Regions from separate parts of the Pseudoalteromonas sp. DY56-GL22 genome, predicted to be linked through region 3. Evidence: predicted binding sites of a transcription regulator. Region 3 holds the regulator's gene; each other region holds the start of a gene.
The links. Region 3 encodes sigma-54, which starts transcription at its own class of promoters, with help from an activator protein. Its sites were predicted from a motif close to GTTGGCACGNNNNTNGNNT; they were not measured.
Positions count from the first base shown of each region.

Region 1: the regulator sigma-54 is predicted to act here: its motif matches at 3,672-3,690, upstream of dps (DNA starvation/stationary phase protection protein Dps).
Region 2: the regulator sigma-54 is predicted to act here: its motif matches at 7,492-7,510, upstream of fliE (flagellar hook-basal body complex protein FliE).

Region 1 is NZ_JANHZR010000004.1:62,692-72,997, reverse strand. Features, by position in the region: gene NO991_RS10665 (S8 family serine peptidase) at 1-1,117, opposite strand, end outside; gene NO991_RS10660 (RNA polymerase sigma factor) at 1,288-1,779, shown strand; gene NO991_RS10655 (hypothetical protein) at 1,776-2,468, shown strand; gene NO991_RS10650 (hypothetical protein) at 2,480-2,944, shown strand; gene NO991_RS10645 (HPP family protein) at 3,111-3,530, shown strand; gene dps (DNA starvation/stationary phase protection protein Dps) at 3,758-4,276, shown strand; gene corA (magnesium/cobalt transporter CorA) at 4,337-5,293, opposite strand; gene NO991_RS10630 (GGDEF domain-containing protein) at 5,380-6,153, opposite strand; gene NO991_RS10625 (hemin ABC transporter substrate-binding protein) at 6,335-7,144, shown strand; gene NO991_RS10620 (iron ABC transporter permease) at 7,141-8,199, shown strand; gene NO991_RS10615 (heme ABC transporter ATP-binding protein) at 8,192-8,980, shown strand; gene NO991_RS10610 (HugZ family protein) at 8,977-9,699, shown strand; gene azu (azurin) at 9,724-10,164, shown strand.
Region 2 is NZ_JANHZR010000005.1:39,972-50,277, forward strand. Features, by position in the region: gene pseC (UDP-4-amino-4,6-dideoxy-N-acetyl-beta-L-altrosamine transaminase) at 1-528, opposite strand, end outside; gene pseB (UDP-N-acetylglucosamine 4,6-dehydratase (inverting)) at 538-1,539, opposite strand; gene NO991_RS12300 (flagellin) at 1,749-2,534, shown strand; gene NO991_RS12305 (sigma-54 dependent transcriptional regulator) at 2,677-4,116, shown strand; gene NO991_RS12310 (DNA-3-methyladenine glycosylase I) at 4,150-4,737, opposite strand; gene NO991_RS12315 (PAS domain-containing sensor histidine kinase) at 4,866-5,978, shown strand; gene NO991_RS12320 (sigma-54-dependent transcriptional regulator) at 5,975-7,378, shown strand; gene fliE (flagellar hook-basal body complex protein FliE) at 7,549-7,881, shown strand; gene fliF (flagellar basal-body MS-ring/collar protein FliF) at 7,902-9,617, shown strand; gene fliG (flagellar motor switch protein FliG) at 9,610-10,306, shown strand, end outside.
Region 3 is NZ_JANHZR010000015.1:13,191-23,496, forward strand. Features, by position in the region: gene NO991_RS19835 (YgiQ family radical SAM protein) at 1-835, shown strand, start outside; gene mgtE (magnesium transporter) at 913-2,271, opposite strand; gene NO991_RS19845 (HPr family phosphocarrier protein) at 2,483-2,755, opposite strand; gene rapZ (RNase adapter RapZ) at 2,769-3,614, opposite strand; gene ptsN (PTS IIA-like nitrogen regulatory protein PtsN) at 3,615-4,067, opposite strand; gene hpf (ribosome hibernation promoting factor) at 4,071-4,358, opposite strand; gene NO991_RS19865 (RNA polymerase factor sigma-54) at 4,385-5,881, opposite strand; gene lptB (LPS export ABC transporter ATP-binding protein) at 5,988-6,713, opposite strand; gene lptA (lipopolysaccharide transport periplasmic protein LptA) at 6,710-7,231, opposite strand; gene lptC (LPS export ABC transporter periplasmic protein LptC) at 7,221-7,775, opposite strand; gene kdsC (3-deoxy-manno-octulosonate-8-phosphatase KdsC) at 7,772-8,323, opposite strand; gene NO991_RS19890 (KpsF/GutQ family sugar-phosphate isomerase) at 8,327-9,298, opposite strand; gene NO991_RS19895 (calcium/sodium antiporter) at 9,302-10,270, opposite strand.

The DNA.
Region 1 (10,306 bases), on a different contig from region 3:
GACCAAGATCCCCTCCAGCTTTTAACGTCATGACATTGACGCCTAATGCCGCAAAATCAATATAATCACCTCTGTTTGACCAGCGATAAATTCGGTTTTGGCTATCCAGTGCCGTGACAGCAATGACATGTTGGTATGCCGCAGGGTAAAGTGGCAGCGCAGCAGGTCCTTCATTGCCTGCAGCCGCCACTAAAGTTACTTGTTTAGCCGCTGTGGCATTAATTGCTGCCGCTAAAATAGCGTTGTCGGGCCCTGTAAAACTCATATTGATAACAGGCACCTCGTTAGCAACCAACCAATTAAGTGCTTCAACTATTGCTGCTAATGTCGCCCCTTGTGATAAATCAGACTGCTGATAAAACACCGCCGCGCTGTATAATGTTGCCTCAGTTAATAACGGCATGAGCTGCCCATACTTACCTACCAAAACGCCAGCAACCGCAGTGCCGTGCAAATCGGGTGATACTAAGTCATTTGTGAGAAATGACTGCGTTTTTATCTGTGTATTACTAAATCCCGGATGAGTCGTATCAATCGCACTATCAATCATGCCAATTTTTACAGGCCAGTCACACATTGCGGTAGGCTTTGATGAAGACGCGTCTTGCTGAGAACCATTTTGCGCTTGATAAATATGATTTCTATCCAATATCGCTGCATCATCGAGTGAAAGTAAACGTTGCAAATGCGCTTTTGAATCGTAATTGGTCGGGACAACAAACCGAACTAATGACAAACCCAATGACGTGTATTGTTTAGTGACGATAATTTGTGCGCCAATTTGTAAGAGTTTTGCCTGATGCTGTTCATTCGCGAGCATCATCCATTGCCTTTCAACTGCACGAAAACCATGCTCAACATCGACTTCAACAAATGCAGGAGCCTGTAACTGATTGAGTATCTCTAGCCTTTTAGGTAGCGAGGTCACAATGGCTGTTGCGTCGTCGATTAACTCATGTTTGCGTATGCTTTCTACTTGGCTAGTGATGCGCGGTTCAAGTTGATTAACAACAGGATCTATCTGCTCTATCACACCATTTATTGGCTTAATAATCGCTGCTGATAGCGTACTTGAAGTAAACAACAAACTACTTAAAATGACTGATTTCAATTTCATGTTACAGTGACTTCTCATTTAGTTAGGTATTACTATAACGTTTCAGTGAAAGAAAAATTGCATTTATTGGGAATAAAACTTTTTCTTGCCCGTTATAGTAGTGTGAGTTGGCTGAATCATTGATGAGTTGTTTCATTAATCGGCCCTTGCCCTAACCAATAAGGGAAACTATGACAAATACAGTAACCAGTTTATTACCAGCGCTGCGACGTTTTGCATTTTCGCTTACCGGCAATCAAGCAGATGCCGATGATATTGTACAAATGACCATCGAGAAACTTTTACAAAAAGGCATGCCCGATGATATTGAACCACTAAAATGGGCATTCAAGATCTGTCGAAATGTTTGGATCGACGAATACCGCTCGCAAAAAGTGCGCTTAAAGGCAGTTCAAAATACAGAACTTCAAGAACCCATCTGTGACGATGAACAAGAGAGTTTCGCAACCCAAGAGACTTTGCATCGGGTAAATAACGCTTTAACAACCTTGCCAGATGAACAGCGCGCTATTGTATCCCTCGTAGCAGTGCAAGGTATGGCTTACAAAGATGTTGCGCACACCCTTGAGATACCAGTAGGCACCGTGATGAGTAAATTATCACGAGCCAGAGCCGCACTTTATCAATTAATTAAGCCTGATTTCACTAAGGAAAACGCATGAAGATTGATGACCAAACACTCAGTGCTTTTTTAGACAATGAATTACCAGCAAACGAAATGGACGCAATACGTAATGCAATTGCTGAAGATGAGCAACTCGCTTTACGCCTAGCTGAACTATCTGAAGTTGACATGCTCGTTAAACAACACGCAGCACAGATTGATGCAATGCCCTTGTCTGATGAACTTGCACAAACAATCGAGCAACATAATAAAGAGAATGTCGTTTCGCTATCCAAATGGCAGCAAATTAAACTTGCCGGACGCAAACAAATGGCCGTTGCAGCAAGTATTGCAGTGCTTTTTACAGTCGCTATTGCTAGCTTTGTTCAACAACAAGGTTTGGAACAACCCATTGCCAACGCATTAGATCAAAAACTGAGTGGCGACAATACGGTAATAGATACAAACAGAAGCCTAACTGCACAGCTTAGCTTTGTTAATACTAATGGCGATTTTTGCCGCCAATACACGCTGTATTCTAAAACTACCCAGCAAACACATATTGCTTGTAAACAACAAGGAATTTGGCAGCTTCATGCATCGAGCGAGCAACGCGCAATGTCAAGCCAAAGCTATCGCTTAGCAAATAAAACACCTGCGCTTGATAGTTACATCGACGAGCACATTCAAGGCCAACCGTTAGATCGTAACGCCGAACAACAAGCACTAAATAACCATTGGCAATAAGCGAGACAATCATGAAACACGTATTATTAGCTTATATTGCCATTGTATTAATTGGTTGCACCAGCAGCCAACATTCGAATGATAAAAACATTCCTGGCCTAACAACTAAGCAGCTTGCGGATAATCAATATATCCTTCGATACGAGACTCGTCACGGTTCAAAGCGCTCAGCGCTTGAGCAAAGTATGCTGCAAGCCGCCAACATTACGATAGACACCGGTTATGACTGGTTTCTCGTTGCCGAGCAGGCAGTTGATGTTGAGCGTTCCAAGCCCACTAACAAACCACGTTTTGAGCAAAGAGCACACTGCGGTTTATTAACCTGCACAAGTCAAACTTCGCCAGCACTGCATGAGTCAACGTTATTAGAGCGCACAATCATCATACAATTAACAATCATTTTAGGAAAAGGCATAAAACCAAGTGAAAAAGCGCATGATGCTTATACGCTAATTGAACAAGCTAATAATTCATAAAATTAATATTTAAAGGTAAAAATTATCCTCATTACATCTTTTTACCTACGGCTGAACTGCATAAGTAATTACACCGTTAATCACTAATACTTTGATCTCACTTAAGTGAAATTAACTAGATAAGCGCTAAACTTACCACAACTTGATTAATTGTAAGGATGTAGCCATGACACACCTAGTTAGTGATTTAATGACGCCAGACCCATTTGCTATTAGCGCGCAAAATACCCTGCATGATGCTCATAATCTAATGAAAGAGAAAAATGTTCGTCATATCCCTGTGATCAATGAGCATGGTGGTTTGGTTGGCATGTTAACGCAAAAAATCATGATTGCTCAGGTAATGAATATCATGGCTAATTACAGTGCCAGCGCCCTCGAACGCAAGGAAAAGCAAACTAAAGTAGTTGATATTATGGCTACCGATTTTACCAGTATCTCGCCAGAGCAACCGCTACACGAAGTTGCTAAGTTTTTTGTTGAAAACCGTCATGGCTGCATGCCTGTGGTTGATAAAGATAACAACCTAGTGGGCATTCTAACCTCATCTGATTTTGTTCGTTTAGCGGCGGCTTTACTTTCTTAAGTCGTAACTTTGTATCTGCACACTGAATTTTTTACAGAAGGTGTGCAGAGTTTTCATACTTCTTCTTAGCTAGTACCACCCTCACTCAAGACTTAAATAAAATTAATCTTTTAAATTCAATACTTTATAATTTAAAAATTATTAGGCACAACGCTTGCTTCTGTGTAATTACACATGCTTTTTAGATTAAAAGCGAAAGGAAATTTACAGATAATCTCGGAGGAGTAATGAGTAATTCATCATCAAAAATCGCAGAATTTACAGCACCGGGTGTTAAAGACCAAGCTGCAGCGGACACGATTGCTATTCTAGACCAACGCATGGTCGCTTTAATCGATTTACACCTCACTTTAAAACACATTCATTGGAATGTTGTTGGTCCTAATTTTATTGGTGTACACGAAATGTTAGACCCACAAGTAAGCGCAGTGCAAGAGATGACTGACACGATTGCAGAGCGTATTGCAACCATGGGCGGCGTACCTGTTGGCACACCTCAATCAATTGTAGAACGCCGTACTTGGCAAGATTATTCAATTGGTAAAGGCTTAGTTACTGACCACCTAACAGCGCTTGATAAAGTGTATAACGGTGTTAATAAAGACCACCGTGCAGCTATCGATAAGCTTGGTGAGCTAGACCCAGTTTCTGAAGATATGATCACTGGCCAACTGGCTGATTTAGAACAATTCCAATGGTTTGTTCGTGCACATATCGAATCGTCTACCGGCGAATTGAAAGGTTAAACCCCCTAGGTCTATCCGAAGACCCCTTGCCCAGCATTTGCTGGGCTTTTTTATGCTTTGTTACAACCAACCTTTATGTTTAAAGAACAAGTAAGGTGCAAAGCCAGACAGCAACATAATGCCAATTGCAAACGGGTAACCCCATGCCCATTGCAGTTCAGGCATACTGTTAAAATTCATCCCATAAATACTGGCGACAACGGTTGGAGGTAAAAACACCACTGAGGCGATAGAGAAGGTTTTGATAATTTGGTTTTGTTCGATGTTAATAAAACCCTGAGTCGAGTCCATTAAGAAATTCACCTTATCAAACAAAAATGTACAGTGAGACATAAGGGTATCAATATCGAGCACAATTTCACGTAGTGATTCGCGGTCTTCTGTCGGCGCTCCTAGGTGGCGCAGTAAAAACGAAATATTCCGGCGCGTATCCATCAAACATAAACGCACCTTACCGTTATTATCTTCAAGGCGAGAAATTCGGCTAACGGCTTCTTCTAAGTCAGAGTCATCCTCTTCAAGTACATAGGCACTGAGTTTTTCTAACTGATGATGCATGTCTTCAAGCATATCAGCGTGGTTTTCGACTTTTTGGTCAAATAAAGTCACCAAAAGTTGCTTTGGATTATCACACGCCACTTGCCCTTTCCGAGCACGTAGTCGTAATAGACGAAAATCGGCTAGTTCATCATCGCGGATTGTCAGCAAACAGTTGTCTTGTAACAAACAAGCTACGGTTACCGTGTTAAAGCGCCCTTCGTTTGGTGACATGAAAAGCGCATGCACATGCAAGCCTTCATGGTCGATAAAACAACGGGAAGAGGCCTCGATTTCTTCAACATCATCAGCGCCGGGTAAGGTGATATTAAGGGTGCTTGCCAGCGCTTGTCGTTCTTCTTCAGTCGGATTTATAGTATCAATCCAATGGGCATTCTTAATAGCGGTTGCAAGAGGCATATCAGCAGCTGGCTCTGTTTCTGTGATCACACCTTGGTCTATAGAAAAAAATCGTAACATGCGCCCTACTTAAAAAATAAAATTATTTAAAGAATTTAGGTGTTTCAAAGACAAACAATATATCAGTGTTTTTATGGAGCAAGCCATTAAAATAGCTTGGCAAATGCAAGCTGGTTTCGCCCAGATGATTTAGCACTATACAGTGCATTATCAGCTCTTTTCATTAACGATATTAAGTTTTCTTTATGAGGACGGTCCCAATCAGCTACCCCTAAACTAACTGTAATCTTTAGCGGTTGCTCAGCGTAATTAATTGTCATCTTTGCGACAGATTTACGGAGCAATTCTAGCTTCTGTTTTGCCTCTACCACTCGCGTGTTTACCAAAATTAGAGCAAACTCTTCGCCCCCTAAACGACCTAGTAAATCCTCTTGCCTTAAAGTTTTCTTGACTAGGTTTGCAAAACTTACCAATACCTCATCTCCAGCAGCATGACCGTATGTATCATTAATTTTTTTGAAGTGATCTAAGTCTAAATAAGCAAATACAACTGGTTGATTATTACTTTGACACATTTGCAATAGTTCATTCCCTTGAGCTAGAAACTCTCGACGAGATAGCAATCCTGTTAAATGATCATACATTGCTAGTTTTCGATGTGTTTCCTCTAATTTTTGAACTTTAATCATCAAACCACTAATAGACCATGAAACGATTGGTGCAGTAACTGCAGGAGCAATTGTCGCTATAATAAAAATGATAGGCATCATTTCTGTCCCTGTAGCAAGAAGAATCAAGAAAGTAATCAGTAAAGAAATTGCAATACTAATCACAGTAATAAAAAGCATCCTAAGCCAACGACTTTTTTCTCTTTCTCGATAATCCATTAAAGTTCGTTCTGTTTCATAAAAACGCCTCATGCAAGCCTCCCGCCCTCAAAGTGATAGATGATCGAGTATAATCTAAATTTCATCCAACAAGACTAGCACAAAGAGTTGAACTACGAAGTTACACCCTCAAACACATATTGATTGTGATAACTATTTTCATTTGCATTTAATTAATTATAATAGGGCTACTATCATTCAAGTGAGTGCAAATATGAAATACTTAAGCGTCATGTTATTACTGCTTTCAAGCTCAGTCTTCGCTGAGCAACGAATAGTAAGTGCCGGAGGAACATTAACAGAAATTATATTCGCGTTAGGTCAGCAGCAAGAGCTAGTAGGTGTTGATCAATCGAGTATGTATCCAAAAGCGGCCACAGAGTTACCTCAGGTTGGGTATTACCGCGATCTTGCTGCGGAAGGTGTACTTTCTTTACGCCCAACGGCACTTTTTGCACTTGAAGGAACAGGCAGACCTGAAGTATTGAAACAAATCAGTTCGACTGGTGTAACGTTAAAAACCTACCCTAAGCCAGACTCTATCAGTGAGCTAAATAGCTTAATTACTAATTTAGGTAATGAATTAGGTGCGCAAGAGCAAGCACGTGCTTTAAATCAAAAAATCCAAAATAGCTTACCTGAAAAATCTTCGCTTACTGGTAAAAAAGCACTTTTTCTATTATCGGCCAATGATAGAGGCTTAGTTGCTGCCGGTACTGATACCGTGCCGCAAATGTTGTTTGAATATACTGGAATTAAAAACTTAGCGCAGACTCACTCAGGCTTTAAACCATTAAATAGAGAGATCCTTGCCGTAGAGCAACCCGATTTTATTATTGCACCTGCTCATGTCGTTTACTCATTAGGTGGTAAAGATGCATTTTGTAAGCTGCCCACTTTATCTTTATTAAAAGCAGCACAAAACTGTAAGTTACTGGTTATGGATAGTTTATTATCATTGGGGTTAACACCAAGAATAGCGATTGCCATTGAGCAAGTTAGTGAATATCGCAATAAGCTATGAACGGTTCAATTACTTTACCAATAGTGCTAAGAACAAGGCTTTTTCCTAATAAATGGATAGTCCTTTGCGTTCTGAGTATTGCCGCCTTATCTTTACTAAGTATTGGTTTTGGCCCCGCCGGCTGGGACTGGCGTTTAGCTATTGCTTGGCTTGCGCCAGAGCACTTTACACAGTTTGACCCGTTACAAATTAATGTTGTTACGCAAATTCGTTTACCACGTTTTATGTTAGCTGTAATGATTGGTTTAGTGCTGGCTCAAACAGGAACGGCGACTCAAGCCCTGTGCCGTAATCCACTTGCCGACCCATCTATTATTGGTATTAGTTCAGGCGCTGCAGTTATTGCAGTGGCATTTATCGCACTGGGTGCGAAATTTGATTTTCAAGCCGATAAATATTTACCTTATGCCGCATTTTTAGGTGCATTGGCTGTCACGCTTTTTGTTTACCTGATCGCTAAACAGGCCGGTCAAGTTAATGTGACGACCTTGATTTTGGTCGGTGTAGCAGTAAACGCTCTTGCCTTTGCATTAATAGGGTTATTAAGTTTTTATGCTGATGACAGTGCGCTGAGGTTAATAAACTATTGGACTATGGGCTCACTTGGCGGTGCTACGTGGGCTAATTTAAATCAAGCATTACCACTGTTACTTATCAGTGCAATTGGCCTGTGGTATTTAAAAGAACCAATGAATTGTTTACTGCTAGGTGAATCACAAGCTCAGTATTTAGGAATAAACACGCAAACTCTTAAATTTCAAATCATTATTTTAGTTGCATTAGGTGTGGGAGCAAGTGTCGCAATGACAGGCTTAATCGGGTTTGTTGGTTTGGTTGTTCCGCATATTGCAAGGCTTATGGTGGGTCCCCATTTACGGGTTATGATGCCTTTGTGTATGTTGCTTGGCATTATCGTTTTATTACTCTCTGATTGGCTCGCACGCACATTAGTCATGCCAGCAGAACTTCCTATTGGGATTATCACCGCCCTACTTGGTGCGCCTTTGTTTATCTATCTTATTTTAAAAAGTAAGCAAGGAGGCGCAATTGCTTAGTTTTAATAACTTAAGTGTTAATTACGGCGAAAAAGCCATCTTGCAAGATTTAACTGGTGAGATTAAAGCAGGTCAATGTGTGGGCTTAATTGGTGAAAATGGAGCTGGAAAATCGACCTTGCTCCACACTCTAGCCGGAAGTCATCCTTATCAAGGTGAAATACTGCTCCACAACCACACCTTAGCAAAATTTAGCCAAGCTAAACTGGCCCATCAACGTGCCGTTGTTATGCAGTCTCAGCAGCTAGGTTTTGCATTCACAGTGCAAGAGCTTGTCGCAATGGGGCGCTACCCTTACAAAGAAACAACGCAGCACTGTGCTAAAAAAGTAGCTCAATACATTGATTTTATGGAGCTGGGTCACTTGAGAGATCGTCGTGCCACGGCTTTATCAGGCGGCGAGTTACAACGAGTGAGTATGGCGCGTTGTTTAGCGCAACTTGATGCATTTAGTGATGATGCTCAGCCGAAGCTCATGTTATTAGATGAGCCAACTTCAGCGCTCGATATGCGCCACCAGCATGCTTTATTGGGTTGGGTTAACAAGTTTGTTAAGCAAGGCAATGCCGCCATTATTGCAATCCACGACTTAAATTTAGCAAGTCTTTATACCAGCGACATTATTATGTTGCATCAAAAACAGATTTTGGCGTCTGGCAGAACATCAGATGTCCTCACTGAACATAATTTAAAACACATTTACGCCATGCCTTTGTATGTTAAGTCACATCCACTGCATGACGCCCCAATGATTTATTCTCAACGTCAGGAGTTTTCATGAGAACACAAGCCGTCAACGACGCCAAGCAATTGGTATACAAAAAAAATAGCGGAGTAATGTCTACCCTTTCATATAATTTACGCGGCTATCCATTTGGCTCTGTAACTCCTTACATGTGTGATGAGCACGGAAAACTGTATTTTTTTATCAGCGATATTGCTCAACACACTAAAAACCTAGTTCACGACAAGCGCATGAGCCTAACAATATTTGATGCAGCGCAAACAGGCGATCAAAACGAACATGGTCGAGTAACCATCGTGGGTGATGGCTCATTAGTTCCAGCAGAACATGCTGAAGTATTACTCAACAAATATATTGCTTTATACCCAGAAGCTGACTCTTATCGTAGCGCTCATGACTTTAACTTATGGCAATTAGACCCTGTTCGCATTCGCTATATAGGCGGCTTTGGCAAGATTTTTTGGATTGAAAAAGATGAATGGCTTACATCAGAAAAAGCATGGGATGACAACCAAGAGCTGCATATGATCAATCATATGAACGAAGACCACAAAGATGCAATGTCCTTAATTCTAAACCATCACTACCACGTTGACGACACAGCACCCGTTATGAATGGTTTGCTACCGCAAGGCTGCCACATCAGAAGCCATAATAAGAACTACTACATCCCTTTTAATGAGGTATGTGATAACCCTCAAGCAGTACGAAAAGCACTTGTTCAACTAACTAAAGATGCACGTGCCACTGTATAAATATGTTCATTTAAGGAGAATACCATGAAGAAAATTTTAGGCTCTATTTTGTTAATTCTTGCAGCTTCAGCAAATGCTAATGAATGTGAACTAACAATTGAATCAAACGATATGATGCAGTTTTCAACTAAGTCATTAACAGCCCCAAAAAGCTGTAAAGAAGTGACGGTAACACTAAAACATACTGGCAAATTACCAAAAAATGCCATGGGCCATAACTGGGTGCTTTCTAAACAAGCAGATATTCCAGATATCGCCAGCGATGGCATGGGCGCAGGGCTTGACAAAAATTACCTAAAAGAAGGTGATAGTCGTGTACTTGCTGCAACTAAAATTATAGGGGGTGGCGAACAAACCAGCGTAACCTTCGCAAGCAACCTTTTAAAAGAGGGCGAAAATTATGCATTTTTCTGCTCATACCCTGGTCACTACGCAATTATGCAAGGGACGTTTACCTTAATTTAAACCTTATATTTTCACCAATAGATAGCCAGCTAGTTTGCTGGCTTTCTTGACTTAAGTTAATCGCTATTCACCCCAATAGCAGGTTTTAATATTGCCGATAGAATACCCAATAAAAATATACCACCAATTGTTAACTGATGTG
Region 2 (10,306 bases), on a different contig from region 3:
GCCAACAGGCTTATCTTTGTACTTGGCGCCAATAGCATGCGAGGCATCTTCAATAACCTTAAAACCATACTCTTTGGCAAGTGCATTGATTGCTGCCATATCGCATGACTGACCAGCTAGATGAACAGGGATCACGACTTTAGGGAGTTGCTGGCTTTGTTTGGCTAATGTCAGTTTTTCTTTAAGCGCTGCAACAGACATATTGCCAGTTTCAAGGTCGATATCAACAAAGTCGACCTCTGCGCCACAATACAGCGCGCAGTTACTCGATGCGACAAAGGAGATTGGCGACGTCCATACAATGTCGCCTTTACCTACGTCTAAGGCAAGGCAAGCAATATGTAACGCTGAAGTCGCACTGTTAGTAGCACAGGCATAGTGAGCACCACAATATTCTGCAATGGCACTTTCAAATGCTGGAACAGCAGGTCCTTGCGTTAGCCAGTCAGACTTTAAGACATCAATTACGGCGTTGATGTCATCTTGAGAAATACTTTGTTTGCCGTAAGGAATTACCTTATTCGCCATAATGAAGTATTACAGTAACGCTTTGACATTGAAGTTTTTAATTTCTTCAATGCTCATATAATCAGGGTTATCTAGTGAGTTATACTCGAAACCTTGGGCAACTTGCTCGCCTTTTTCACCCAGTGCATTTTCAGTAAAATCATTGCTACGACTACTGAATTTAATACCCGGAGCGATAACAAAGTGATCGCTATATTCGTACGTTTCAAAGCATAAGTCGGCAGGACACATAACTTCGTGTAACTTTTCACCAGGGCGAATACCGATTATTTTAATTGGTAAGTCAGGTGCCATGGCTTTGGCAAGATCAGTAATACGAATTGAAGGGATCTTTGGAACGAAAATTTCACCACCTAACATACGCTCAAAGTTAGTTAATACAAAATCAACACCTTGTTGCAGGCTGATCCAAAAGCGAGTCATTTCTTCATGAGTAATTGGTATATGGTCGCGGCCTTGGTCGATAAACTTTTGGAAAATAGGCACAACAGAGCCACGCGAACACACTACATTACCGTATCTTACTACAGCAAAGGTTGTTTTATGGCCGCCAGCAATATTGTTAGCAGCAACAAATAACTTGTCTGATGCAAGTTTAGTCGCACCATATAAATTGATTGGGTTCGCGGCTTTATCAGTTGACAGTGCAATGACTTTTTCTACGTTATTATCAAGGGCGGCATCAATAACGTTTTCAGCACCATTAATATTGGTTTTGATACATTCCATTGGGTTGTATTCAGCGGCGGGTACTTGTTTTAATGCTGCAGCGTGAATCACATAGTTTACGCCACGCATAGCACGACGAAGCCTTTCTTTATCGCGTACATCACCAATGAAGTATCGCATACAGGGTTGGTCAAACTCTTGCTGCATTTCAAACTGCTTTAGTTCGTCCCGTGAGAAGATAATGATCTTCTTAGGTTTATAGCGTTCTAGTAGCGTTTTGACGTATTTTTTGCCGAATGAACCAGTACCACCGGTAATTAAAATCGTTTTATTGTCGAACATAGCGTTACCTAAGTTATTTATCATTGGCGTAGTTATTTATAAAAGTGAAATACGCAAAGTGAGAATTTTGACACAATTCTCAGTAATTTAACTATTAACTAATACACTAGCAAGTCAGATGCCAAGTTAATTTATCTAAACCATGGTACAAAGTACAAAATTTGGCAAATTAAGCTATAATTTAAGCAATCGGTTTGTCGGAGGCCGCCATGAAAATTCAATCACCCAATACCGGGTTTTTAAACCAAACTCAGCAAACGGGCAATAAGCTTGCTGAGCAACTAGCATCAGGTAAAAAAGTAAATTCAGCGGCAGATGATGCCGCTGCATTGCAAATTATTGATAGACTAACATCGCAACAAGATGGCTACAGTCAAGCAATTAACAATGCGTACGATGGTATTTCTTACTCGCAAGTAACAGAGTCAAATCTATCTGGTGTAAATGATGCCGTTTCTCGCATTCGAGAGCTGTCTATTCAAGCGGGTAATGGTGCGCTCACAGATAGTGATAGGGCTGCACTCCAAGAAGAAGTGTCGCAATTACAAACGCAAATATCAGAAACATTTGAAAATGCCACATTCGGTGGTAAACCTTTATTTGATGGTGAGCAAGTGTCGTTTCAAGTGGGTCCTGATGCTAACACCACACAATCAGTGACGCCATCTGATGGTAGTATTGCTTCAGTTATTGCGGGAATCGATATTTCAACCCAAGCAGGAGCTCAAGCTGCGATTGATATTAGCGACCAAGCAGCTGAAGAAATTAACACGCAAAGAGCTGAGCTAGGCGCTTTTCAAAACACCTTGGCGAGTACGATAAAAGGTTTAGGTAACCAGCGAGAGAGCATTGCTGCGAGCCAAAGCCGAATAGAAGATACTGACTATGCAAAAGCTGTGTCTGATCAAGTAGCTAATGATATTTTATCGCAAGCATCGATTGCCCTACGTGGTCAGGCAAATCGTTCAGCCGAATCTATATTAGGCTTGCTTTAATTCTTTAGTATTAAATTTTAGTGCTAAGTGACTATTTTTTGGCGTTGATGTCAATAAATTGCCGCTTAGCGCTTGCATCCCTCCTAAACTCGCTTACAATTTAGAAATTAACTAACCTCGTGGTAACTGTGGTTCGCCAATAATGATCTTAATTTTAGACAATAATAATAATCGTGCGATAGGTTTACATGCAGCACTTACCTTCATTGGTGAAACTGCACAATTAGTTGATGAGACTTCATTACAGTCTTTTTGTGAAAAACATCAACAGCAAGAATGCATGGTCATTCTTGGTGCTTTACAGCAGCTAAATCACGAGGCTGTGATCAAACAGTTTCCTGCCATTCCGTTTTTATTAATTGGTGAAACACTCAAACCGCTGCTAAGCATTGCTAATGTAGTTGGTTTAATTTGTGAACCATTTAACCATGACGTAACTACTCAGCTATTGCATGATTGTCAGCAATATCAGCGCATGCTACCAGGTGACCATAAACAAGCTAAATCTAACAAATCATTTGATGGTTTAGTCGGTGAAACCGAAGCTGTAAAAGATGTGCGCTTTTTAATTGAGCAAGTAGCAAAAACCGATGCCAACGTGCTGATCTTAGGTGAGTCAGGCACAGGTAAAGAAGTTGTTGCACGTAACGTTCATTTACTCTCTAAACGCAATACCGGGCCATTTGTGCCGGTAAACTGTGGTGCTATTCCTGGTGAACTACTTGAAAGTGAGCTATTTGGCCATGAAAAGGGCGCCTTTACGGGCGCTATTTCTGCACGCAAAGGGCGCTTTGAATTAGCGCAAGGCGGCACGCTGTTTCTAGATGAAATAGGTGATATGCCTTTGCAAATGCAGGTTAAACTACTACGTGTGTTGCAAGAGCGTAGCTATGAGCGAGTAGGGGGTACTAAGCCTATTCAAGCTGATGTACGCATTATTGCTGCAACTCACCGCAACCTTGAAGAGATGATTGAAAAAGGCGACTTCCGTGAAGACCTTTTTTATCGCTTAAACGTGTTTCCAATTGAAAATCCTTCGCTAAGTGAGCGTGCTGACGACATTCCTTTGCTGTTGAAAGAGTTAATGCGTCGTGTGAACGAGCAAAGTGGCACAACGGCCAAATTCACTGAGCGTGCGATTCAAAGCTTAAAAGAGCATGCGTGGCCGGGGAATATTCGTGAGCTTGCTAACTTAGTTGAGCGCATGGTGATCATGTTCCCTGATAAAGTGGTTGATGTGCCAGACCTACCAGCTAAATATCGTTATATTGAAGTTGATGCTTATGAGCCTGAGTACCCTGAAGAGTTGATGGAGCGAGATGCTTTCAACGATATTTTCAGTACCGGCTTTAGTGATTATGATGAGGAAGAGCTTGATACCCCAGCAACAACGGCTGACTCAGGTTTATTACCAGATGAAGGAATTGAGCTCAAAGAATACCTAGCTGAGCTAGAAATCAGCTTAATCAGCCAAGCATTAGAGCGCTACGATTATGTTGTTGCACGTGCAGCAGAAATTTTAGGTGTTCGCCGCACCACACTGGTCGAAAAAATGAAGAAATATAACCTAACGCGCGATTAAGCCGCGTTAGGTTTCTTCCTCGGTTTTATCTCTTTAATATTCACTAATTATCTCAGCTTTTCTAAAGCAATCATTGCTATGGTCATTTACCATGCCACAGGCCTGCATGTGGGCATACACCGTCGTCGGGCCTAAAAACTTAAAGCCGCGCTTTTTTAAATCTTTGGCGAATGCTGTAGAGGCTTCAGTAATAGCCGGGTAATCCTCTAATTTATCAAGATTGTTTACCAATGGTTTGCCACCAACAAACTGCCATTGGTAATTTGAGAAACTGCCAAACTCTTTTTGAATCTCAATAAAACGTTGCGCGTTATTGATAGTGGCGGCGATTTTAGCGCGATTACGAATAATACCTTCAAACTGCATTAAACTTTCGACGTCGTCTTCGGTCATTCTGGCAACATCTTCAACAACAAAGTTTTTAAAGGCACTGCGATAGCCATCACGTTTTTTAAGTATGGTATACCAACTCAGTCCCGCTTGTGCTGACTCTAAGGTTATAAACTCAAATAAGCGGTGATCATCATATAATGGCACCCCCCATTCTTGGTCATGATAGGCCACATAATCTTCTTTGCTGGTATCGAGCCATGGGCAACGACAATGGTGTTCTTTTTGCATTATTCCCTCGCGATTGTCATTTTTTTGTCAGTGTTGTTTTTGTCTTTAATTTATTGAAATAAAACAAAAATAAATTTGGTACGGATTGTGCATTTGACTAGGTAGACACGATTTTTTGAGTATCGATTATGGCCTTAGCAAATGTCCTAAAACCACAATTTATCACAGCCAAACAATATAACCCATGCTTACAACAAGAAGAGTATGTGGGTGAGTTGAGTGAGCTGCGCCAACAAGCCAGTTGGTTAGGTCATTTGGTTGATACCATGCCTGCAGGTGTGGTGGTTTTGGATGGCCGAGGTATGATCGCAAAAGCCAATCAAATTGCCATTGATATGCTAGGTGAACCCCTTGAAGGTGAAAAGTGGTTTAGCGTAATTCAACGCTCATTTCGACCACAGCAAGACGATGGACATGAAGTATCACTTAAGGATGGCCGTTTAATAAAGCTTGATATTACTGCGCTTGCTCCAGAGCCAGGGCAGTTAATTTTAATGACAGATTTAACTGAAACCAGGCGCTTACAAAAGCGAGTAGCACATATGCAGCGCTTAAGTGCGCTTGGCAAAATGGTCGCTTCGCTTGCTCATCAAGTCAGAACACCGTTATCAGCGGCCATGCTGTATGCCGCAAATTTAGGCTCAAAGCGATTGCCAGAAAGCTCGCGTGGCAACTTTCATACGAAGCTAATGTCGCGTTTAAAAGATTTAGAAACCCAAGTGAACGATATGCTGTTATTTGCCAAAAGTGGTGAGCAACAAGTGGTCGAAAGCGTTTCAATGCAACAGTTACTTAATGAAGTAAAAGCCGGTGCTGATGCTATGGTTGCACAAAATAACAGTGAACTTAGCGTGAACTTGCCTGAGCCAGATATTGAAATTATGGGTAATAAAACTGCTCTGGCGAGTGCTATTCAAAACCTGATCCACAATAGTATTCAAATTATTGGCTCTGAGGCTGTGGTAACCCTGAGTGCCGAACGTGACGAAACTAGCGAAAACTGTGTTCGTATCAGTGTCAGTGATAATGGCCCGGGTGTTGATTTACGCCATGCCAACAAATTATTCGAACCTTTTTACACTACCAAAAGCCAGGGCACGGGGCTTGGACTTGCAGTTGTAAGTTCAGTCGCCAATGCGCACCAAGGACGGGTTGAAGTGACAAATAATGCTCATGGGGGAGCATGTTTTAGTTTGATCTTGCCAATTAGTGCAGAACCAATGTCAGCGGAGGCAAAATGAATACTAACTCTATCTTAGTCGTTGAAGACGACGCAGGTTTACGAGAAGCGCTAATCGATACCCTTGAGATGTCGGGTATTGATTGCGTTGCTGCAGATAGCGCTGAACAAGCGATGATCTTGCTTAAGCAAAATAGCTATTCATTGGTTGTTAGTGATGTGCAAATGGGCGCCATGAGTGGCCTTGACCTATTACGTAGCATTAAACTTAATTATCCTGAGCTGCCGGTATTAATGATGACAGCCTATGCCACCATTGATGATGCTGTAGAAGCAATGCGTTTAGGTGCGATTGATTACATGGCAAAACCGTTTGCTCCAGAAGTGCTCCTTAACATGGTGAGTCGTTATCTACCTGAAAAGGAAAAAGAAACCGATGGCCCAATCGTTGCCGATCCATCGAGTATTAAGCTATTAGAGCTCGCGAGCAAAGTTGCCCGCTCAGATGCCAGTGTCATGGTACTCGGCCCAAGTGGCTCGGGTAAAGAAGTGTTGGCTCGTTTTATCCACGATAAATCAAATCGTAGCGATGCCCCCTTTGTGGCTATTAACTGCGCTGCTATTCCTGAAAACATGCTTGAAGCAACCTTATTCGGTTACGAAAAAGGGGCGTTTACCGGCGCTATTCAAGCATGTCCGGGTAAGTTTGAACAAGCTCAAGGTGGCACCATCTTACTTGATGAAATAACTGAGATGGATTTAGGCTTACAAGCAAAATTACTGCGTGTACTTCAAGAGCGCGAAGTAGAGCGCTTAGGCGGTCGTAAAACCATAGAGCTTGATGTTCGCGTACTTGCTACAAGTAACCGAGATTTGAAAGAAGCGGTGAGCGAAAATCTATTTAGGGAAGATTTATATTATCGCTTAAATGTATTCCCGCTAATGTGGAAACCATTAGCCGAGCGTCCTGGTGACATTGTTGTATTGGCAGAGCATTTAATAGAGCGTCATTGCCTGAAAAGTAAAGAGCCTATAGCTCAACTAAGTGAGGATGCGAAACAAAAGCTGCTATCGCATGCTTGGCCAGGTAACGTACGAGAGCTCGATAACGTTATTCAACGGGCGTTGATATTATGCGATGGGAATAGTATTCATCAAGATGATGTCTTTATTGAAGAGTTGCTTACGGCGGATATCAAGCCAGTCGCTACGCCGCCACACAACGCTCCGGTATATCAAGAACAGCCTGTTGAAGTTAATCTAGATACCGTGCCACAAGTGAGTGAGCAAGGTAATTACAAAGACGAGCTGAAAGACAAAGAGCATCGTATTATTTTAGAAACCTTAGCGCGTTGTAACGGTAAGCGTAAAGAGGTTGCAGAAACCTTAGGTATCAGTCCGCGCACGTTACGTTATAAACTGGCGCAAATGCGAGACTTGGGTATCGCCTTACCTGCATAAACTCCTTCCAAAAAGTTAGTCAAACAAGCTCGCATTTTTGTGAGCTTGTTTGCTGTCAAAACTCTGACAAGTAAATTAACTGCGCTAAGCTATTGAAAATCCAGGTTTTATTTTGTGGCACGGTTTGTGCTTTATCAGTGCATAAGTAAACTGCATTGTCAGAGAGTATTATGAAAGTTCAAAACAGCGCATTATTTCAAGAAATGCAATCTATGGCTTCAGAAGTTGGTCGTAGTAACTCAATTAATAATTTACCAACACAAACTCAGCCAACTTCATCGGCACAGTTTGGTGATTTACTTACCAATGCACTTGATACAGTGAATGGCTTACAACAAGAAGCAAAACAAAAAGTAACCGCGCTTGAAATGGGCGATCGCAGTGTTTCACTTGCGGACGTAATGATTGCTTCGCAAAAGTCATCAGTTGCCTTTGAAGCGACGGTACAGGTTCGCAATAAACTTGTTGAAGCTTATAAAGAAATTATGAACATGCCTGTGTAACTAGGTAGTGGAGAATTATTGTGGCGCAATCTAATCAATCAACTGATCTAGCCTTAGCAGGCGGCGGTATCGATGCAACCGATACTGACGATCAACAAGAGCAAAAGTCAGGCTACCTAAGTGCCTTAAATGGTGTAGACGTTTTACGCCAGGCTACTTTAGTGATTGCTTTAGCAATCTGTTTGGCTATCGCAATTTTTATTATTATTTGGGCTCGTCAGCCAGATATGCGTCCGCTTGGCAAAATGCCAACGGAAGAGCTTATTCAAACGCTGGACTTCTTAGACGCTCAAAAGATTGATTACGAACTTGATGGTAACGTCATCTCTGTTGAAGAAGGTGAATACCAAAACATCAAATTATTGATGGCTCGTGAAGGCCTAGAGCAAGCGCCAAGCTCAGGTACTGACATCATCATGCAAGACATGGGGTTTGGTGTAAGCCAACGCCTTGAACGTGAACGTTTAAAACATGGTCGTGAGCAACAGCTTGCACGTACCATCGAAGAGCTAAAAAATGTTACTCGCGCCAAAGTACTTTTAGCTATTCCAAAAGAAAACGTATTTGCTCGTCGTGAAAAACAACCTTCAGCAACGGTAGTACTAACCTTAAAACGCGGCCGTACGCTTGATGGTGAAGAAGTTGACTCAGTAGTTGATATTGTTGCCTCAGCAGTCCAAGGTTTATCGCCAGAGCGTGTTACTGTTACCGATCAAAATGGTCGTTTACTGAATTCAGGCTCACAAAACTCACTTGCTGCTCGCTCTCGTAAAGAGTATGAAATTGAGCGTAAGCGTGAAGAAGAATACTTAAATAAAATCGATAGCATCCTTATTCCAGTTGTAGGTTTAGGTAACTACACAGCGCAAGTCGACTTAAATATGGATTTTAGTGCAGTCGAAGAAACACAAAAACGTTATAACCCAGACTTACCCGCTGTGCGCAGTGAAACCACGTTCGAAGAAAACAACATTGGTGGTCTTGCTGTGGGCATTCCAGGTGCGCTAACGAATCAGCCGCCAGTTAACTCTAATATTCCTGAGGTCGCTGGCCAAGGTAGTGCAGGTTCAGCAACGAACCCAAGTCGTTCGCATAAAGAAGCAACACGTAACTACGAACTTGATACCACAATTTCGCATAAGCGCCAGCAAACCGGTGTTATCCGCCGCATCAGTGTGTCAGTTGCCGTTGATTATGTACCACAAGTAGGTGAAAACGGTGAGACAACTATGGTTCCTCGCTCTGTCGAAGCATTGTCAAATATTCGTCGCTTACTACAAGGTGGTGTTGGGTTTGATATGCAACGCGGTGATGCACTTGAAGTCGTTACAGTGCCATTTGTAAGACAAGATACAGGTGAAGCGATTGAAGTTCCACTTTGGGAGCAAGATTGGTTCATGAAGATGCTACGCTTAGCATTAGGTGCACTGGTTATCATCGTACTTATTGTCTTTGTTGTAAGACCTATGCTGAAACGTCTAATTTACCCAGACGATACACTAGAAGAATATGATGAAGATGCATTAAGTGCAGGTGTAGATATTGGTGATAGCACGCTAGATATGCTAAATAAAGACTTTGACTCTGCTGCTGTAGGATTCTCAAGTGATGGTACACTACAGCTGCCAGACTTACATGGCGATGAAGATTTACTCAAAGCAGTTCGTGCATTGGTTGCAAATGAACCAGAACTGTCTTCTCAAGTAGTGAAAGCGTGGTTAACAGAAGATGACTGATCAAGAACAAAAACAATTACCACCGGCGTTTGATGTTGATAAATTAGACGGTGTTGATAAGGCGGCAATCTTATTGCTGAGCTTATCAGAAGAAGATGCTGCGCAAATCCTTAAGCACTTAGAGCCAAAGCAAGTGCAAAAGGTGGGTATGGCAATGGCCGCACTAGATGATTTATCGCAAGCGAAAATTAGCGCAGTCCATAATTTGTTTATTGAGCAAATTCAAAGCTTCAGTACCATTGGCTTCCAGTCTGAAGACTTTATTAAAAAAGCCCTTACAGCAGCGCTTGGTGAAGACAAGGCTGCCAGCCTTATTGACCAAATTGTTATGGGCTCAGGGGCGAAAGGTCTTGATTCATTGAAGTGGATGGACTCAAAGCAAGTGGCGAATATCATTCGTAACGAGCACCCGCAAATTCAAACCATTGTTTTATCTTATTTAGAGCCAGAGCAATCAGCGGAAATCTTGTCGCAATTCCCAGAAAAAGTGCGTTTAGATTTAACCATGCGTATTGCAAACCTTGAAGAAGTTCAACCAGCAGCATTGCAAGAGTTGAATGAAATCATGGAGAAACAGTTCGCAGGTCAAGCTGGTGCGCAAGCTGCGAAAATGGGTGGCTTGAAAGCGGCTGCTGATATCATGAACTACCTAGATACCAATGTTGAAGGTCAGTTAATGGATTCAATCC
Region 3 (10,306 bases):
CAAAAAGGCAGAGAGCACGTGTCGTCGTTTATCATGTGTTTATCCTGATATCTGTAAGCACATGGACACGGATCACACCCCAACGATTGAGCTTTATAAAAAAGCTCGAGATGTAAAAGGTGTGAAGAAAATCTTGATCGCGTCTGGCGTACGTTATGACTTAGCCGTAGAAGACCCTCGCTACGTAAAAGAGTTGGTTACCCATCACGTAGGCGGGTACTTAAAAATTGCCCCTGAGCACACTGAAGATGGTCCATTATCTAAGATGATGAAGCCGGGCATGGGAGCTTACGATAAGTTTAAAGAGCTATTTGATAAATACTCAAAAGAAGCGGGTAAAAAGCAGTATTTGATCCCGTATTTTATTTCTGCTCACCCAGGAACGAAAGACGAAGACATGGTGAATATGGCGCTATGGTTAAAGGCTCATGACTTTAAGCTTGATCAAGTACAAAACTTTTATCCATCGCCGATGGCCAATGCAACCACAATTTATCACACTGAGATGAACTCGCTGCGCAATATTAAGAACAATACTGAGCAAGTGCCTGTTCCAAAAGGCGCACGCCAGCGTCGCTTACACAAAGCGATTTTACGATACCACGATCCTGCTGGTTGGCCGATGATCCGTGAAGCACTAAGAAAAATGGGCAAAGCAAATTTAATTGGTAAAGGGCCGAATTGTTTGGTTCCTGAAGAAGGTCGAAACGAGAAAACTGCTAAAGGTAAGGGCGGTAAAGGCCGTGCAGCACTGACTCGTCATACCGGTTTTAGCCAGTTTAAAAAGGCCAATACCAAACCTAGAGTAGGTAAAAATAAGCAGCGTGCAAAGTAAAAGATATAAATACGGCCCTTAAAGGGCCGTTTTTATTTATACCAATTCGCTTAATTAAGTATTATTGTGAATTGGTATCAGATCAATAGCCAGGTTGCGGTGCCTAAAAAGGCAAAGATACCGACAATATCCGTCACTGTTGTCAGTACCACACTGCCGGCGAGGGCAGGGTCAATTTTCATTTTCTTAAGAATTAATGGAATGCTTGCACCTGCAATACCAGCGGCAACAAGATTCATAAACATTGCAAAGGCCAGCACTGCGCCGAGTTTAAAGTCCCACTGCCATAGGGCAACCACACCAGCAATTAATATCGACCAAATAATGCCATTCAGTGCGCCAATTGCTAACTCCTTAAGTAATAAGAAGCGTTGGTTGGTTTGGTTGATATGACCAACCGCTATACCACGAATAACCAGAGTTAGGGTTTGGCTACCCGCAACACCCCCCATTGAAGGGACGATACCATTGAGTACCGCTAAAATAGGCAAGATTGCTAAGGTGTTTTCGAAAAAGCTTGCCACAATGGCTGCTAACAATGCGGTTAATAAGTTAACCCCAAGCCAAATAGAGCGACGCTGCGAACTTTTTAGCACTGGCGCAAAGGTATCTTCTTCGTCGTCAAGACCAGCGAGGCTTAGCATGCTGTGCTCTGCATCTTCACGGATTACGTCAACGATATCATCGATGGTAATACGACCAAGCAAGTGAGCGTTATCATCCACAACAGGGGCTGAAATCCAGTTGTGACGCTCGAACAGTTGCGCTACATCACTTTCATCCATAGAGATTAGGATTGACTCACAGTCTTCATCCATTAAATCACGAACAATTTTATCTGAAGGACTGGTCAGCAATGTAGTTAATGAAAGCGCGCCTAAAAAGCAGTTATGCTTATCAACTACATATAAGTCATCGGTACCCTCTGGTAGCTCACCTCGTAAGCGTAAATAGCGTAAAACTACATCTAGGGTAACATCTGGACGAATGGTTACCGTATCGCTGTTCATCAGGGCACCGGCTGAGCGCTCTTGATAAGAAAGCGCTTGAGTTGCCCTTTCTCTATCTTGCGAGTCCATTGCGCTAACAACGTCTTGATATACGGTATCAGGAAGACTACGTAAAACCTCACCTAAGTCATCGTCGTCCATATCTTCTGTAGCAGCAGCAATGTGCTCAGGCTCCATCTGGGCAATAATGCCAAGACGTACATCTTCAGAGAGTTCCTCTAGAACATCACCACGGACATCTGGGTCAACCAGCTGCCAAAGCATACGACGAATTTTATGGGGAGAAGACTCAAGTAAAAGGGCTGTATCACAAGGTGCCGTTTTGGCTAACATGCCGCGCACTTGAACAAATTGACCACTATTGAGTGACTTGGTCACTTGTTTGAGTTGTTGTAGTGGGTAATCTTGTTCAAAGGCTTCTGGCATTGGCGTCCTTACAACTGAAAAAAGTTTAAATAGGCTATGCAAATACAGCATAGTTGCTTTGTAGTGTATTTGCAGAGATATCGTCGCACTGCGATAAATTTATTAAGAGTTTTGTAATTTAGAAAAGCGAGCGATATAAAAGTAGGATATTTAAAGGGAATTTTAAATATCCGAAGTAAGTTTACCGTAAACCTTGAAGTCTTAGCAAATGCTATTCTTGCTCGTGAAAGCGTTGCGCAATTAATTCGCCGATTGCCGTTAATGCAGCGTCAGCGTCAGGACCTTCGCATACAACACGAACCTCTTTTCCTTGACTACTTTCAAGGAGCATTAACGCTAACACGCTGTCGCCTTCAGCTTCTTTCTCATCTTGAAAAAGTGTAATTTTGGCATCAAATTGCAGTGCTAGTTGCGCTAAAACAGTCGCAGCGCGAGCATGTAAGCCAAGTTTGTTTTGAATTAAAAAGGTATCTTCAGCGTGCATTGTTGGTGCCTAGTTAGATATCTTGTTCGCGGTGGCGAATTTTTACATTAGCATGAGTTTTAGAAAAGCTTTCACCAATTGTTTGCGCTAAGTAAACAGAACGGTGTTGGCCTCCTGTACAACCAATTGCAATGGTTAGGTAACTGCGGTTGTTGCGCTCTAGATGTGGCAACCAAGTCTGTACAAAGGTTTGAATCTGCCAAGTGAACTTTTGCACTATGCTGTGGCTAGCTAAATAATCCCTGACAGGCTGATCGAGGCCGGTTAGTGGCTTTAAATCAGGCTCCCAGTGTGGGTTCGGTAAAAAGCGTGCATCAAAAACGTAGTCAGCTTCTTTTGGAATGCCATGCTTAAAACCAAACGACATAAACGTAATAATCAGTTTTTTATCTTTCTTACCTAAAATCTTTTCACGAATTGATTCTGCTAACTGATGAACACTCAAATCAGTGGTATCAATCATAAAGTCAGCGCGGGTGATCAGCACATCAAGCAGGATTTTTTCTTGTTTAATGGCAAGATCAAGCGGTAAAGAATCAATCGATAATGGATGCAAACGGCGAGTTTCAGAAAAACGCTTGATTAGGGTTTGATCATCACTATCTAGGTAGAATAGTGTTGGGTTAGCAAAACCTGGCAGGTACTCAAGAATATCATTAAACTCTTGCTGCTCTTTCGGTAAGTTACGTACGTCGATACTGACGGCAATTTTGTCATAATTATCAGAAACACTTCGCACGAGCGAAGGCAGTAGGTTGACAGGAATATTATCAACACAGTAGTAGCCTAAGTCTTCAAGAACTCGTAAAGCGACCGATTTGCCCGAGCCTGAGCGACCGCTGATAATTATTAATTCCATTTATGCCTCTGATGCAATTACTTGAAATAGTTGCTGATCGCTTGTAGCACTTCGCAACTGTTTACAAAAATCTTTATCTTTAAGTCTATCAGCAATTGTTGACAAGGTCTTCAAGTGCAACTGGCAATCGCCATCTGGTACGATGAGTGCCACAAAAATATCAACGGGACGATTGTCTATCGCATCAAAATTGATGGGAGATTCACTGACAATAATAAATGCATGAGGTTCATCAGCACCACTCATTCGACCGTGGGGAATAGCTATTCCTCGGCCGATACCTGTACTACCTAACTTTTCCCTGTTCAGAAAAGCATCTAGGATATCTTGTTGAGATAAATGAGGAAACTGCTGGTGAGCTAACTCGCTAATATACTCAAGAATTCTTTTTTTGCTATTAAAAAGGACCGCAGCTTTGCTGCAGTCCTGATTAGTAAGTGAACTAAGTTTCATAATTTAATGTCGAGCTAATTTCTCTTTATGCTTAATGACTTGGCGATCAAGTTTATCGATCAATGAGTCAATTGCTGCGTACATATCTTGATGTTCTGTAGAAGCGAACAACTCGCCTCCGTTTACATGTAAAGTTGCTTCTGCTTTTTGGCTTAATTTTTCTACATCTAAAATGACATGAACATTATTAATATGATCAAAATGCCTTTCTAGTTTTGCGAACTTAGTGTTTACATAGTCTCTTAATGAATCAGTGACTTCTACGTGGCGACCAGTTAAATTTAGTTGCATAAGCATTTTCCTTCTATGTAAAACGTCTAAATCAGACTTTTACGCTGATTAGACGGAGGTATTGCTAGAGACTCACGATATTTTGCAATTGTACGTCTAGCTACTTTAATTCCTTGCTCAGCCAATATATCTGCAATTTTGCTATCACTCAATGGTTTAACCGAGTTTTCTGCAGCAACTAACTTCTTGATTAAAGCGCGAATTGCTGTAGAAGAGCACTCACCACCATTTTCGGTGCTGACATGGCTTGAGAAGAAATATTTCAACTCAAAAATTCCCCTTGGGGTATGCATATATTTTTGTGTTGTAACCCGAGAAATCGTCGATTCATGCATTTCGACCATTTCAGCGACATCGTTTAGCACCATTGGCTTCATTGCCTCTGGGCCATGTTCAAAGAAAGCTTGCTGTTGTTGCACGATACAGTTGGTCACTTTTAGTAAAGTATCGTTACGGCTTTCTAAGCTCTTAATAAACCACTTTGCTTCTTGTAAGTGAGAACGAATAAATTGGCTGTCGCTACTTGATTTAACAGAGCGAGACATCGCTGCATATTGGCTATTCACTCTAATTTTTGGCATACAATCTGGGTTTAACTCGACTACCCAGCGGCCTTTCACTTTTTTCACTGATACATCGGGTATGACGTACTCAGATTCTTCGCGTACTATGCTATCCGCAGGCTTAGGATTTAAGCTGTGAATGAGCGTCATCACTTCTTTAAGCTCGTTTTCTTTAAGCTTAGTCTTTTTCATTAAAGTGCGATAGTCGCGACTTGCTAATAATTCGATATGCTCAGATAAAACCATTTTAGTTTCAGCTAAATATGGCGTATTGGCATCGAATTGACGAAGTTGTATACACAGGCACTCTTGTAAACTTCGCGCGCCGATACCAACTGGATCGAATAACTGTATTCTTTTTAAGACAGCTTCAACTTCATCGAGTTCGATTTCTTCTTCATCATTATTTTGATTAAAGCTTTCGACAATATCTTCGCAGCTAACCGTTAAAATACCTGAGTCATCGATAGCTTCAACGATGGCAACGGCAATCGCTTCATCGGTAGGACTAAATGGTGTGAGCTGTAGTTGCCACATTAAATATTCTTGCAGTGTTTCTGTTGAAGCACCTTGGTAAATAGACTCGTCTTCAGGCATTGGCCCAGACGATGTTGATGGGGCGGCACTCATGTACTCATCCCACGTAACATCCATAGCTAAGTCATCGCTAACCGTATCCTTACTCAGAGCATCACTGCTTTCTTGCTCGAATTCGCTAGGTGCTTCGTCGGCAGACGCGCTGACTTGTACATCGTCAGACTCCGCTTTTTGCTCATTCTTACCGATGCTTTCTTCGTTGTAATCCGCTTCTTCCACTTCAAGCAGAGGATTACTATCAAGCGCTTCTTGAATTTCTTGCTGGAGATCCAATGTACTGAGCTGCAACAAGCGAATGGCTTGTTGCAGTTGTGGAGTCATTGTAAGTTGCTGGCCCATGCGCAGCTGTAATGATTGCCTCATGTATCCCTAACAATCCTTTTTAAGTTATCGGTAACGGTGAGGACACTGTTATCGATTTATTGTCATTGTATAAGTCTAGCAGATGCTCTAGTCGGTGGCGTAATGGTTACAGCCTGAATTGCTCGCCTAGATAAACATCACGTACAGTTTGGTCAGCTAATACGTGCTCAGGTGTGCCTGATGCAATTAGCTCCCCATGAGAAACAATGTAGGCTTTTTCACAAACATCAAGGGTTTCTCGAACATTATGGTCAGTAATAAGTACACCAATACCACGATTTTTTAGGTGCTCAATAATTTTCTTTATATCTAACACCGAAATAGGATCAACACCAGCAAAAGGCTCATCTAAAAGGATAAATTTAGGATTAGCGGCTAATGCACGTGCAATTTCAACGCGGCGTCGTTCACCACCTGACAGTGCCATACCTTGGCTATCGCGAATATGTTGAATGCTAAATTCATCTAATAAGTTGTTAAGCGTCTCTTCGCGCGTTGTTTTGTTAAGATCTTTGCGGGTCTCTAATATGGCCATCAAGTTTTGGTAAACTGTTAATTTTCGAAAAATAGACGACTCTTGTGGTAGATAACCAATACCTAAGCGCGCACGGCTGTGCATTGGCAAAAGCGTGATATCGTTATCATCGATGCTTATTTTTCCTTTGTCGCTTGGTACGAGGCCTACAATCATATAGAAGGTGGTGGTTTTACCTGCACCATTTGGCCCTAACAAGCCAACAATACTGCCCGCTTCAACTTCAAGACCGACATTTTTAACCACTTGGCGGCCTTTGTAGCTTTTAGCTAAAAGCTCTGCTTTTAATGTGCTCATGGTTGGCCTTTATCGTCTTTTTTATTTTCTACAGGCACTAAAATAGTGTGTACACGATCTGTTGAGTTTTCGTCTTTTTCTGCGCTGATCAGCTGTTGAGCCATATCATAGGTAATGCTTTTTGCCGTTACTTTTTGACCCGCTTGAGTGACTTCAGCTTCGCCATTGAGTGTTAAGAAGCGTTTCGCAACATCATAACGAACTTCTTCGGCGCTGGCGCTCATCACGGTACCATCAGCTTGCTTTTCTTCGAAGTAAGCTGGTTTGCCTGTAGCGATAATTAATTCGACTGTACCTTCGGTGTCACCGCCATGTGCCTCAAGTCGCTCTGCTGTAATGCGACGATCACCATGCACGATCTCTACGTTACCTTCGAATATGCCAACGCCATCTTTTAGTTTACCGACTTGGCGATCTGAGCTAATGCTAATTTGAGCGCCTGTTTGCTCGGCAGCTGCGCCCGAAAAGGCAATCAATAAGCTTGGGATCAGGAGTAATTTCTTCAGTTTATTGGTCATAGTATATGGTTCGTGTATGGTTAGTTAACTCAACAATTTCGGCTTTTAAATCGGCTTTTAAGCCTTTACCGGTAATTTTTAAATTCGGTCCTGTTAGTGTTACAGGTTGCTTTGAAAACATCGTCATTTTATCAATGTCGACATTAATATTTTCTGCTTTTATGTCTTCGATCATACCGTTATGGGTTAAGTTTTTAGCAACTACATCCCCTTCAAAAATCAGCTGATCATTTTCGTATAAAGTAGCTTCTTTGGCTCTTACTTGCCAAACTTGCTGATCGCTATAAATAGTAAAAATAGGTTGTTCAAAAAAGGTAAACCCTAATTGTTGATACAACTCCATTTTTGCAGCTGCCACTTTATGACTAATTTTACCTTGCTCGTCATAAGCTGTTTGCTTTAGAGCAACGGCAGTGTAATCAGGTGTTGCGATGATCTCGTCTTCACTAGTTATTGTATCAGTTGACTGGTTAAAGTACGGGTACCATAACCACACCATGCAACAGACAAAAACAATACTCAGTAAAATACGGGCTATATTCATGCGCTGGTTCCATCGCTAGTTAACGGCTTGCCGTTTTCTAACATCAGTAAATCAGTTAATTCACGCACGGCTCCAAAGCCACCCGGTAATAATGTGGTGTAATGAGCCAGCTTCTTGATAAGCGGGTGTGCATCGTTTACTGCGACAGCAAAGCCAACTTTTTCCATAACTGGTAAGTCTGGACCATCATCACCAATATAGGCAATCTGTTCATCTGTCAGCCCCAGTTTATCCTTTAACTCTTGATAAGCAATCAGCTTATCTTCTTGTCCCTGATAAATGTGCTGAACTGTTAGGCTAGTCATTCGCTGCTGAACTATTTGTGAATGGCGGCCAGTAATCACTGCCACTTCAAAGCCACTATTAATGAGTGCTTTAATACCAAAACCATCTTTAGTATTGAATGCTTTAAGCTCTTCGCCATTATTACCCAAATAAATTCGACCATCAGAAAAAACACCATCAATATCACAGATTAATAGTTTTATTTTTTGAGCACGCTGACTCACATCAGGGCTCAGGGGCTGGTATAGTTCGGCGAATGTCATTGCTTAGAGAACTCCTGCTTTTAATAAGTCTTGCATATTAAGGGCACCAATTGGTGTGTTGCTTTGATCCACCACAATTAAACCATTAATACGTTTATGCTCCATAATATTTAAAGCTTCAGCCGCAAGCATGTCAGGGCGAGCCGTTGTGCATGAACGGGTCATCACTTGGCTAATTGCCGTGCTATGGATATCGATGCGCTGTTCTAAAATACGGCGTAAGTCACCATCAGTGAATAACCCGGCTAACTTTTCATCTGCACCAATCACTGCGGTCATACCAAGGCCCTTGGCTGACATTTCAATCAATGCATCTTTGATGCTTTGGGTTTCGCTAACGATTGGCGTTGCGTCGCCTGCGTGCATCACATCATCTAATGTAAGTAATAAACGTTTACCTAAGCTGCCACCAGGGTGCGAAAGTGCAAAATCGTCGGCAGTGAAACCACGGGTTTCTAGTAGCGCAACCGCCATTGCATCGCCCATAACCAAGGTTGCAGTGGTGCTTGCCGTTGGGGCAAGGCCTAACGGACACGCTTCTTGGCTAACTTTGATGCACACATGAACATCAGACAGTTTTGCCATTGTTGAGTCTGGGTTGCCTGTTAATGAAATCATTTTTGCGCCAATGCGCTTGATAACAGGGATAATACTGAGTACTTCGCTGGTCTCACCTGAATTTGAAATACACATCACCACATCGTCGCGGGTGATCATGCCTAAATCACCGTGGCTAGCTTCGCCAGGATGAACAAAAAATGCCGGAGTGCCAGTACTTGCAAGGGTTGCTGCAATTTTATTACCTACATGGCCAGACTTGCCCATACCAATCACAATAATACGACCTGTACATTGGAACATTAATTGGCAAGCATTATCGAAATCTTGATTTATATATTGCTCAATTTCTTGTAAAGCTTGTGCTTCAATTTCGAGTACGCGCTTACCCTGCGCGATAAAGCTAGGTTGTGTCATTAATTATCCTACTTGGCTGAAAATATAGCCCTGATATGCAATAAATGCGACTAACAAGAAGCCACCTTCTACTCTATTGATACGACGAGCACCTTTAAAGTTCAATGACATGGCAATCAATACAACGGTTGCTGCAATCATGATAAGTGCATCGCGGTTTGCCGCAGAAGGGTCAATAATTGAAGGGTTGATAATACCCGCAAGAGGTAATACGGCGAGTAAATTGAAAATATTTGAGCCAACGATATTACCAAGTGCTAAGTCGTCTTCGTTTTTTAAAACCCCTGCAATACAAGCCGCTAGCTCTGGTAAGCTGGTACCAATAGCAATTATGGTTAAGCCGATAACAAGGTCAGATAGACCAAAATATTTTGCGATATCAACGGCTGATTCAACTAAAAAGTGTGAACTGACTGGTAATAAAATCATGCCGATGATTAACCAAAATATGGCTGATTTAGTGCTGACATCGTTCGGAACGTCTTCACACGCTTCGCTGACGAATGGGTCATCTTGATTTTTAGCACGCAGAGACACAATAACTAAGCCACCAATGAACACCGCAAAGGCAATCATCAAGGCAATGCCTTCAGCGAACGAAAAATAGTTATCTGAGAACACATACCAAGCGGCTACTGAGATTAACAGTACCAGCGGCATTTCGCGTTTAAGTGTCATTGAAGATACTGAAAGGGGGCGCAGTAAAGCTGTGACACCAAGTACAAGTAAGATGTTAGTAATGTTAGAGCCGACCGCATTTCCTACCGCAGTATCTGTTTTATCAGCAAGTGCTGCCGATGCAGATACCATCATTTCAGGGGCTGATGAGCCCATAGCAACAACAGTTAAACCAATGATTAGGGTGGGGATCCCCATATTTTTTGCCAGTGCAGCCGCCCCATAAACAAACCGATCGGCACTCCAAACGAGTGCAGCAAAGCCAATAATTAAAATGACAAAAGAAGTCACCATTGCGATACGCCAACATTACTTATACAGATGACTGCA